DNA from 3 places in the Streptomyces sp. NPDC047886 genome. Region 3 is predicted to be linked to each of the others. Evidence: predicted binding sites of a transcription regulator. Region 3 holds the regulator's gene; each other region holds the start of a gene.
What was found. Region 3 encodes HrcA, which represses chaperone genes, less so after heat shock. Its sites were predicted from a motif close to TTNGCACTCNGNNNNNCNGAGTGCNAA; they were not measured.
Positions count from the first base shown of each region.

Region 1 (3,274 bases), on a different contig from region 3:
GCCCGAGGGCGGCACCCCTGGAGAAGGGGTGCCGCCCTCGGTGTGTCGGACGGGTCCGATCCGTGGCCTGACGGCCGGGCGGATCAGAAGTCCATGTCACCGCCCGGCATGCCGCCCGGAGCGGCCGCGGCGGCCTTCTCCGGCTTGTCGGCGATGACGGCCTCGGTGGTGAGGAACAGCGCGGCGATCGACGCGGCGTTCTGCAGCGCGGAGCGCGTCACCTTGGCCGGGTCGATGATGCCCTCGGCGACCAGGTCGACGTACTCGCCGGTCGCGGCGTTCAGGCCGTGGCCCGGGGTGAGGTTGCGCACCTTCTCCACCACGACGCCGCCCTCAAGGCCGGCGTTGACGGCGATCTGCTTGAGCGGAGCCTCCAGGGCGGCCTTCACGGCGGCGGCACCGGTGGCCTCGTCGCCGTCCAGGTCCAGCTTCTCGAAGACGCTGGTCGCCTGCAGCAGGGCCACGCCACCACCGGCGACGATGCCCTCCTCGACGGCGGCCTTGGCGTTGCGCACCGCGTCCTCGATGCGGTGCTTGCGCTCCTTGAGCTCCACCTCGGTGGCGGCGCCGGCCTTGATGACGGCCACGCCGCCGGCCAGCTTCGCGAGGCGCTCCTGGAGCTTCTCGCGGTCGTAGTCCGAGTCGGAGTTCTCGATCTCGGCACGGATCTGGTTGACGCGACCCTGAACCTGGTCGCTGTCGCCGGAGCCGTCGACGATCGTGGTCTCGTCCTTGGTGATGACGACCTTGCGGGCGCGGCCCAGCAGGTCGAGACCGGCGTTCTCCAGCTTGAGGCCGACCTCCTCGGAGATGACCTGGCCACCGGTGAGGATGGCGATGTCGCCGAGCATGGCCTTGCGGCGGTCGCCGAAGCCCGGGGCCTTGACGGCGACGGACTTGAAGGTGCCGCGGATCTTGTTGACGACCAGGGTCGACAGGGCCTCGCCCTCGACATCCTCGGCGATGATCAGCAGCGGCTTGCCCGACTGCATGACCTTCTCCAGCAGCGGAAGGAGGTCCTTCACGTTGCTGACCTTGGAGTTGACGATGAGGATGTAGGGGTCCTCGAGGACGGCCTCCATGCGCTCCATGTCGGTCGCGAAGTACGCCGAGATGTAGCCCTTGTCGAAGCGCATACCCTCGGTGAGCTCGAGCTCGAGCCCGAAGGTGTTGGACTCCTCGACGGTGATGACGCCTTCCTTGCCGACCTTGTCCATCGCCTCGGCGATGAGCTCGCCGATCTGGGTGTCGGCGGCGGAGATGGAGGCGGTGGAGGCGATCTGCTCCTTGGTCTCCACGTCCTTGGCCTGCTCGAGCAGGGCGCCGGAGACGGCCTCGACGGCCTTCTCGATGCCGCGCTTCAGCGCCATCGGGTTGGCACCCGCGGCGACGTTGCGCAGACCCTCACGGACGAGCGCCTGGGCGAGGACGGTCGCGGTGGTCGTACCGTCACCGGCGACGTCGTCCGTCTTCTTGGCGACTTCCTTGACCAGCTCGGCGCCGATCTTCTCGTACGGGTCCTCGAGCTCGATCTCCTTGGCGATGGACACACCATCGTTGGTGATCGTGGGGGCGCCCCACTTCTTCTCGAGGACGACGTTGCGACCCTTGGGGCCAAGGGTGACCTTGACGGCGTCGGCGAGCTGGTTCATCCCGCGCTCGAGACCGCGCCGTGCCTCCTCGTCGAACGCGATGATCTTGGCCATGTGAAGTGGTCCTCCCGGACTTATGGGGTCTCCCCTGCTCGAACGCAGTTGAGAGCTTGGGGAAGGATTGCTCCGGACCGCGCTGGCGCCCGCGACGGACGGCCTGCGTGCCGTGTGGTTCCTTGCCCCACGCGGCCTGCGGGCCTCACCGACGAGGTCCTTCGTTGTCACTCTCACCTTCAGAGTGCTAACGCCAATGATTAGCACTCGACCCCTGCGAGTGCAAGCGCCCCGGGCGCCCGGCCGCGCCTCCGGGCGGCCGCGCGGCCGTGCGTCCAGGCCGCCGCGCGGCCGTGCGCCGGGCCGCCGCGCGACCCCGTACGCGCGCCAGGGCGGGATCCCGCGCACGGGCGGGACGAGGCCCCGTACGCGGGCATGACGCGACCCCGCACGCGGCCCCCCACGCGATCCCGATCCCGCACGCGGGTACGCATGAGGGGCTCGTATCCCCCTCCGGGATACGAGCCCCTCAGCACGCCACGGCGGCTGGCCGCGCGTGAAGTCGATGGCCGAATCGCGCCGTTCTCAGCCGGCGAGCTTGACCATGTCCGCCTGCGGACCCTTCTGGCCCTGCGAGATCTCGAACTCGACTCGCTGACCTTCTTCAAGGGTGCGGTACCCGTCCATCTGGATCGCGCTGTAGTGGACGAAAACATCCGCACCACCGTCGACCGCGATGAAGCCGTACCCCTTCTCCGCGTTGAACCACTTGACGGTGCCCTGAGCCATGCCTAACTCCCCTATTACTGGCCCTTGCACAGGACCGCACTTCGCGGACCCGGGTCAGACCTCGCTCCCTGACAGGCGGGAACGTGCGCCGGAACGCGTCGACCGCGGCTGAATGTATCTGCCCAACTGCCCTCTGCAACAGGTCAATCGGACGAGAATTCCGAGCAGGCGTGAACGGAGAAACCGCTGGAATTTACCCGATCCCAGGGCAAGTCGGGCCCGGCAAAGCGCACAAATGGCGCATAACGCTCGGACACTTTGGCTGCATCTCGTCGTGACGGGGCGCATTCTCATATGCGGCGGGCAAGAGCAGCGGTGGGGACTTCCCCAACTCTACCGCGCTCAACCATGCAGAATTGCCCCCTCCGCTTTTACTCGCGGAGGGGGCAGGGGTCGTTCTGCGAGGCGATGAGGCGATCAGCCGCCGGCGACCGCGGGGATGATCGAGACGCCCGCACCGTCCGGCGTGGCGGTCGCGAGGCCGCCCTCGAAGCGGACGTCGTCGTCGTTGACGTACACGTTGACGAAGCGGCGCAGCTGCCCCTGGTCGTCCAGGACGCGCGCGGCGATGCCGGGGTGGCTCCGCTCCAGGGACGCGATGACCTCGGAGAGGGTCGATCCCTCGGCGGGCACCTCGGCCTTGCCGCCGGTGTACGTGCGGAGGATGGTGGGGATGCGGACGTTGACGCTCATGCGGTTGCTCTCCTCAGGGTCTCGGCGATGGCTCGGCGGCAGCTCAGCGGGCCAGGCCGGCGTCGCGGAACGCGTCCAGGCTGGGGCGGATGGTCGCGGTGGGGCCGGTGGTCGGGGCGACCGCGTCGAGGGTCTTGAGGCCGTCG
Region 1 is NZ_JBIDCF010000010.1:131,172-134,445, reverse strand. Features, by position in the region: gene groL (chaperonin GroEL) at 84-1,706, opposite strand; gene ACGF5U_RS27405 (cold-shock protein) at 2,232-2,435, opposite strand; gene ACGF5U_RS27400 (MoaD/ThiS family protein) at 2,853-3,128, opposite strand; gene thrC (threonine synthase) at 3,172-3,274, opposite strand, start outside.
Region 1: groL (chaperonin GroEL) is a predicted target of HrcA. The motif match lies at 1,871-1,897, and genes of this name have one in related genera.

Region 2 (3,274 bases), on a different contig from region 3:
GCCGGGGGCCTTGACCGCGACCGCGTTGAAGGTGCCGCGGATCTTGTTCACGACCAGGGTCGACAGGGCCTCGCCCTCGACGTCCTCGGCGATGATCAGCAGCGGCTTGGAGCCGCCGGCCTGGATGACCTTCTCCAGCAGCGGGAGCAGGTCGGTGATCGCGCCGATCTTGCCCTGGTGGATCAGGATGTACGGGTCGTCGAGGACGGCCTCCATACGCTCCTGGTCGGTGACCATGTACGGGGACAGGTAGCCCTTGTCGAAGGCCATGCCCTCGGTGAAGTCCAGCTCCAGGCCGAAGGTGTTGGACTCCTCGACGGTGATGACACCGTCCTTGCCGACCTTGTCCATCGCCTCGGCGATGAGCTCGCCGACCTGCTGGTCCTGCGCGGACAGCGCGGCGACGGCGGCGATGTCGGCCTTGTCCTCGATCGGGCGGGCCGTGGCGAGCAGCTCGTCGGAGACGGCCTTCACCGCGGCGTCGATGCCCTTCTTCAGGGCGGCCGGGGAGGCACCGGCGGCGACGTTGCGCAGACCCTCGCGCACCAGGGCCTGGGCCAGGACGGTGGCGGTGGTGGTGCCGTCACCCGCGATGTCGTTGGTCTTGGTCGCCACCTCCTTCACCAGCTGGGCGCCGAGGTTCTCGTACGGGTCCTCGACCTCGATCTCGCGGGCGATGGTGACACCGTCGTTGGTGATGGTGGGCGCACCGAACTTCTTGTCGATGACGACGTTGCGGCCCCTGGGGCCGATCGTCACCTTGACGGTGTCGGCAAGCTTGTTGACGCCGCGCTCAAGGGCGCGACGGGCGTCCTCGTCGAACTTCAGGATCTTCGCCATGGGAGCGATTCAGTCCTCTCGATTGCGATCCTCGGCCGCGCCTGCGGCCGCCATCGCCGGTGAGACGAACCGCGCCCCTCGCCGCCCGGGATCTCGATTATCGGCGGGGGCCAGGGGCGCGGTTCAGAGCATTCTGCTGCGGTGAACTACTTCTCGACGATCGCGAGCACGTCGCGGGCCGAGAGGACGAGGTACTCGTCGCCGTTGTACTTCACCTCGGTGCCGCCGTACTTGCTGTACAGCACGACATCGCCGACCTTCACGTCGAGCGGAAGACGCTCGCCGTTCTCGAAGCGGCCCGGGCCCACGGCCAGGACAGCGCCCTCCTGGGGCTTCTCCTTGGCGGTGTCCGGAATGACCAGGCCCGAGGCCGTGGTCTGCTCGGCGTCGAGCGGCTGGACCACAATGCGGTCCTCGAGCGGCTTGATGGCAACCTTGGAGCTGGTGGTCGTCACGATCCGACCTCCCCCTTCGGAGATCTCACGGGGTCATCTGTCTGAGGTGGCGACCAGGTGGATCCGTCGTCGCGGGTGCCGGACCTGCCCGTCGCTGTGTTGGCACTCTCCGGTGGGGAGTGCCAAGGCTGAGACTATGACCGTGATTAGCACTCGGTCAAGCGGAGTGCCAATTCACCACCCTCGGCGTCGCGCCGCGAGCCGCGCCGGCGGCGGTTCCCTCCCACGCCGACGACGGTTCCGTCCCGTGCCGACGCCGGTTCCCGACCACGCCGACGCCGGTTCCTCACGACCGTACGAGAAGGACGCCGCCCGGCCCGCCCCGGCGCGCCGCGCCGCGCACACCCGGCCCGCCCCGGCGCGCCGCGCCCGCGCCGCGCGCAAGGGGTTCCGTCGCCGCGCCGCGCCCGTGGACCGCGGTGTCGGTCACACGTAGTCCTCCAGCTTCGCGACGGCGTAGCCCTTGGCCGTGATGACGTCCATGGCCCTGCGCACCATGTCGGCCATGCTGCCCTTCCAGTCGCCCCGGCCCCGGAAGTGCGTCAGCACGATGTCCCCGGGGTGCAGGTCCTTGTCCCACTCCCGCCACTCCATGCGGTCGGGGAACGCCTCGGCCGCCCACAGCGGGACCGCCTTGATGCCGCACGACCGGGCGGCGCGCAGCGTGTCGGCGTTGTAGTTGCCGTACGGCGGACGGAACAGCGTCGGCCGTTTGCCGAACCGCTTCTCGATGGTGTCCTGCTGCCCGCAGATCTCCCGCTCCTGGCGCGCGTACGACAGGGCGGGCATGTACCGGTGGTTGAGCGTGTGGTTCTGCAGGGAGACGCCCAGGTCCTGCATCCGCTTGAAGTAGCCGTAGTCCTCCTTCACCAGGTAGTCGCTGAGGAACGCGCTGTAGGGGATGTCCAGCTCGGCCATCATCCTCAGCAGCTCGGGATCCTTCTCGGCGCCGTCGTCGATGGTGAAGAAGACGACCCGGTCGCTGGTCGGCACGGTGGTGAAGACCGGCGGCAGGCTCGGGTCCCCGACGCCGAAGCCCTTGCGGAAGGTGATCTCCGGCTTGCTGTCGGGCGGCGGGGGCGGGGTCAGCGGCGTGCGCTTCAGGCCCCACTTCCTGGCGGCCGCGGCGCGGGCGGCGTGCGCGCGCTTCACCCGCTCGACGTACGCGGCGAGGGCGCCCGCCGCGCCGGGCGCCTGCGCCTGCCGCTCGGCCCGCTCCCCGGCCCGCTTGCCGGCCGGCTGGGGCTGGCCGGCGGCGGGCCGGATCTCCGCGCCGCGGGGGCCGGACGCGTCCGTGCCCCCCGCGGCGCAGGCGGAGCCGAGGGCGGCGACCAGAAGGGCGGCGAGCGCCACGGACGCCCGCATACGCGGCGATTGCCGAGTTTGTCGTACTAGCTGCATGGCGCCGCATCCTGTCAGCGCCGCGCCCTCGCGTACGGCCGACACCGCCGCCGGACGCGCACCATCCCCCGCCTGGCCCACAATGGGGCGGGTGACCGACCTCGCTGCCTTCTCCGCGCTCCTCACCGACGAGGGCCAGGCCCTGCTGACCGCCCTGCGCGACTACGACCCGGCCCAGGAGCTGGCGGTGGCCTCCCGGCTGCGCCGCGAGCACCCGGCCGAGCTGGTGACGGCGGCGATCGGACAGGCCAGGCTGCGGCAGCGGGCGGTCGCGAAGTTCGGCGCCGACGACGCGTACCGGATGTACTTCACGCCGAACGGTGTCGAGCAGTCGACGCGCAGGACGGTCGCCGATCACCGTGCCGCCGTCTTCGCCCGCCTGGGTGTGCGGAGCGTCGTGGACCTGTGCGGCGGTATCGGCGGCGACGCGCTCGCGCTCGCCCGCGCCGGGATCTCCGTACTCGCCGTCGACCGTGATCCGCTGGCGGCCGAGGCCGCCCGCGCCAACGCCGAGGTGCTCGGTCTGTCCGACCTGATCGAGGTGCGCCGCGCCGATGTCACCGAGATCGACACCTCGC
Region 2 is NZ_JBIDCF010000002.1:1,021,354-1,024,627, forward strand. Features, by position in the region: gene groL (chaperonin GroEL) at 1-840, opposite strand, end outside; gene groES (co-chaperone GroES) at 987-1,295, opposite strand; gene ACGF5U_RS10275 (hypothetical protein) at 1,543-1,731, shown strand; gene ACGF5U_RS10280 (polysaccharide deacetylase family protein) at 1,722-2,660, opposite strand; gene ACGF5U_RS10285 (RsmD family RNA methyltransferase) at 2,779-3,274, shown strand, end outside.
Region 2: groES (co-chaperone GroES) is a predicted target of HrcA. The motif match lies at 1,442-1,468, and genes of this name have one in related genera.

Region 3 (3,274 bases):
CTTCAACCGTGAGAAGAGCCCCTGCTGCCCCGGCTGGAACTGGCCCATCGGGCGCTCCTCGCCGCGCAGCTTGGCGAGCTCCCGCAGAAGCCGCTCCTGCTCGGGGTCCAGCTTCGACGGCGTCTGGACCTCCACGTGGACGATCAGGTCGCCCCGGCCGCCGCCGCGCAGGTGGGTGACGCCGCGCCCGTGCAGCGGAATCGACTGGCCGGACTGCGTGCCCGGCCGGATGTCGACCTCCTCGATCCCGTCGAGCGTCTCCAGCGGGCACTTCGTGCCCAGCGCGGCCGCCGTCATGGGGATCGTCACCGTGCAGTGCAGATCGTCGCCGCGCCGCTGGAACACCGCGTGCGGCAGCTCGTGGATCTCGACGTACAGGTCACCCGCGGGGCCACCGCCCGGACCGACCTCGCCCTCGCCGGCGAGCTGGATACGGGTGCCGTTGTCGACACCGGCGGGGATCTTGACCGTGAGCGTGCGGCGCGACCGGACCCGGCCGTCGCCCGCGCACTCCGGGCACGGCGTCGGGACGACCGTGCCGAACCCCTGGCACTGGGGGCACGGACGCGAGGTCATGACCTGGCCCAGGAAGGACCGGGTCACCTGCGACACCTCACCGCGGCCGCGGCACATGTCGCAGGTCTGCGCGGACGTGCCGGGCGCCGCGCCCTCACCTGAGCAGGTGGTGCACACCACGGCCGTGTCGACCTGGATGTCCTTCGTCGTGCCGAAGGCCGCCTCGTCGAGCTCGATCTCCAGCCGGATCATCGCGTCCTGGCCGCGCCGCGTCCGCGAGCGGGGCCCGCGCTGCGACGCCGTACCGAAGAACGCGTCCATGATGTCGGAGAAGTTGCCGAAGCCGCCCGCGCCGAAGCCGCCCGCGCCCGGGCCCGCGCCCGCCGAGGACAGCGGGTCGCCGCCGAGGTCGTAGACCTGCTTCTTCTGCGGGTCCGACAACACCTCGTACGCGGCGTTGATCTCCTTGAACCGCTCCTGCGTCTTCGGATCGGGGTTGACATCCGGGTGCAGCTCGCGCGCGAGCCGCCGGAATGCCTTCTTGATCTCGTCCTGGGACGCGTCGCGGCGTACGCCGAGTACGGCGTAATAGTCCGTGGCCACTTACGACTCCGCCAGGATCTGTCCGACGTAACGTGCCACTGCGCGTACCGCTCCCATCGTTCCGGGGTAGTCCATGCGGGTCGGTCCGACCACGCCGAGTTTGGCGACGGCCTCGTCGCCCGAACCGTAGCCGACCGCGACGACGGACGTGGAGCTCAGCCCCTCATGGGCGTTCTCATGTCCGATGCGCACGGTCATCGCCGAATCCGTGGCCTCGCCGAGCAGCTTGAGGAGCACGACCTGCTCCTCCAGTGCCTCGAGTACCGGCCGGATCGTCAGCGGGAAGTCGTGCCCGAAGCGGGTGAGATTGGCGGTACCGCCGATCACCAGCCGCTCCTCGGTCTCCTCCACCAGCGTCTCCAGCAGTGTGGCCAGCACCGCCGAGACGGTTCCGCGGTCCTCCGACTCGAAGGACTCGGGGAGATCCTGGACGAGCTGCGGCACGTCGGCGAACCGACGCCCGACGACACGGGCGTTCAGCCGCGCCCGCAGATCGGCCAGGGAGGTCTCGCCGAACGGCGCGGGGCAGTCGACCATGCGCTGCTCCACGCGACCCGTGTCGGTGATCAGGACGAGCATCAGCCGGGCCGGGGCCAGCGACAGCAGCTCCACGTGCCGCACGGTGGAGCGTGTCAGCGACGGGTACTGCACGACGGCGACCTGCCGGGTCAGCTGCGCGAGCAGCCGCACCGTACGCCCCACGACGTCGTCCAGGTCGACGGCGCCGTCCAGGAAGTTCTGGATGGCCCGGCGCTCCGGTGTCGACAGCGGTTTGACGCCGGCGAGCTTGTCCACGAACAGCCGGTAGCCCTTGTCGGTGGGGATGCGCCCCGCGCTGGTGTGCGGCTGGGCGATGAACCCTTCCTCCTCCAGCACCGCCATGTCGTTGCGGACGGTGGCGGGCGAGACGCCGAGGTTGTGACGCTCGGTGAGTGCCTTGGAGCCGACGGGCTCCTCCGTGCCGACGTAGTCCTGGACGATGGCGCGCAGCACTTCCAGTCTGCGTTCACTGAGCATCGCGCACACCTCCAGCTGGCTCGGGTTTCCTGCCGTTCGTTGGCACTCACGGCGTCCGAGTGCCAATAATCCCGCGGCCAGTGTACGGCGCCGAGGTAATCCCCTGGCAAGGGCGGCCGACCACGCTACCGCGCGCCGGTGGTGGGCATTGCCGATAGCGTCGCCGTATGGACGTCTCTTGGGAAGACTTCGGGTGGGAGCGGCTCGCCGACGGCGTGGGCCGCAGGCGCCTGCCCGTATGGGACGCGACCACCGCACTCGTGGTCGGGGAGGACGCCGCGCTCCTGTACGACACGGGCTCCACGCTGCGTGAGGGCGCCGAGGTGCGGGCGCAGGCGCAGCGGCTGCTGGGCGGCCGCCGCGTGACGCATATCGCACTGAGTCACCCGCATTTCGACCATGTGCTCGGCACGGCGGCGTTCGCGGGCGCGGAGGTGTACGGGGCGGTCGGGCTGGACGAGGTGCTGGTCAAGGACCGGGACACCCTGCGGTACGACGCGATCCGTCAGGGTGTCGACGCGGCGGAGGCGCTGGAGGCGACGGACGTCGTGGTGCGCCCGCACCATCTGGTGTGCGGCGAGTGGACGCTCGACCTGGGCGGGCGGCAGGTGCTGCTGGCCAACGTGGGGCCCGGCCACACCGGGCACGACCTGGCTCTGCTGGTGCCGGGCCTGCGCGGCGGGCCCGAGGTGGTGTTCTGCGGCGACCTCGTGGAGGAGTCCGGTGATCCGCAGGCGGGGCCGGACGCGATCCCGTCACGCTGGCCGGCGGCCCTGGACCGGCTGCTGGAGCTCGGCGGTGACGACGCGGTGTACGTGCCGGGGCACGGCGCGGTGGTCGACTCGGCGTTCGTCCGCGCCCAACGCGATGAACTGGCCCGGCGCTTCGGGGTGTCGTAGCGTCTGACGAATGCGCGGCTACCACCCCGATCTCACGCCCCCCTGGAAGCGCTCCGCACCCGTGCCCGAGGTGCCCGCCGAGCCGGACCTGGTGGTCGAGGAGGTGGGGACGGGGTTCTGCGGCGCGGTGATCCGCTGCGAGGCCGGCACCGTGACCCTGGAGGACCGGTTCGGCAAGCACCGGGTGTTCCCGCTGGCGCCCCGGGGGTTCCTGCTGGAGGGCCGTACGGTCACGCTGG
Region 3 is NZ_JBIDCF010000001.1:793,461-796,734, forward strand. Features, by position in the region: gene dnaJ (molecular chaperone DnaJ) at 1-1,119, opposite strand, end outside; gene hrcA (heat-inducible transcriptional repressor HrcA) at 1,120-2,136, opposite strand; gene ACGF5U_RS03580 (MBL fold metallo-hydrolase) at 2,304-3,035, shown strand; gene ACGF5U_RS03585 (DUF3097 domain-containing protein) at 3,046-3,274, shown strand, end outside.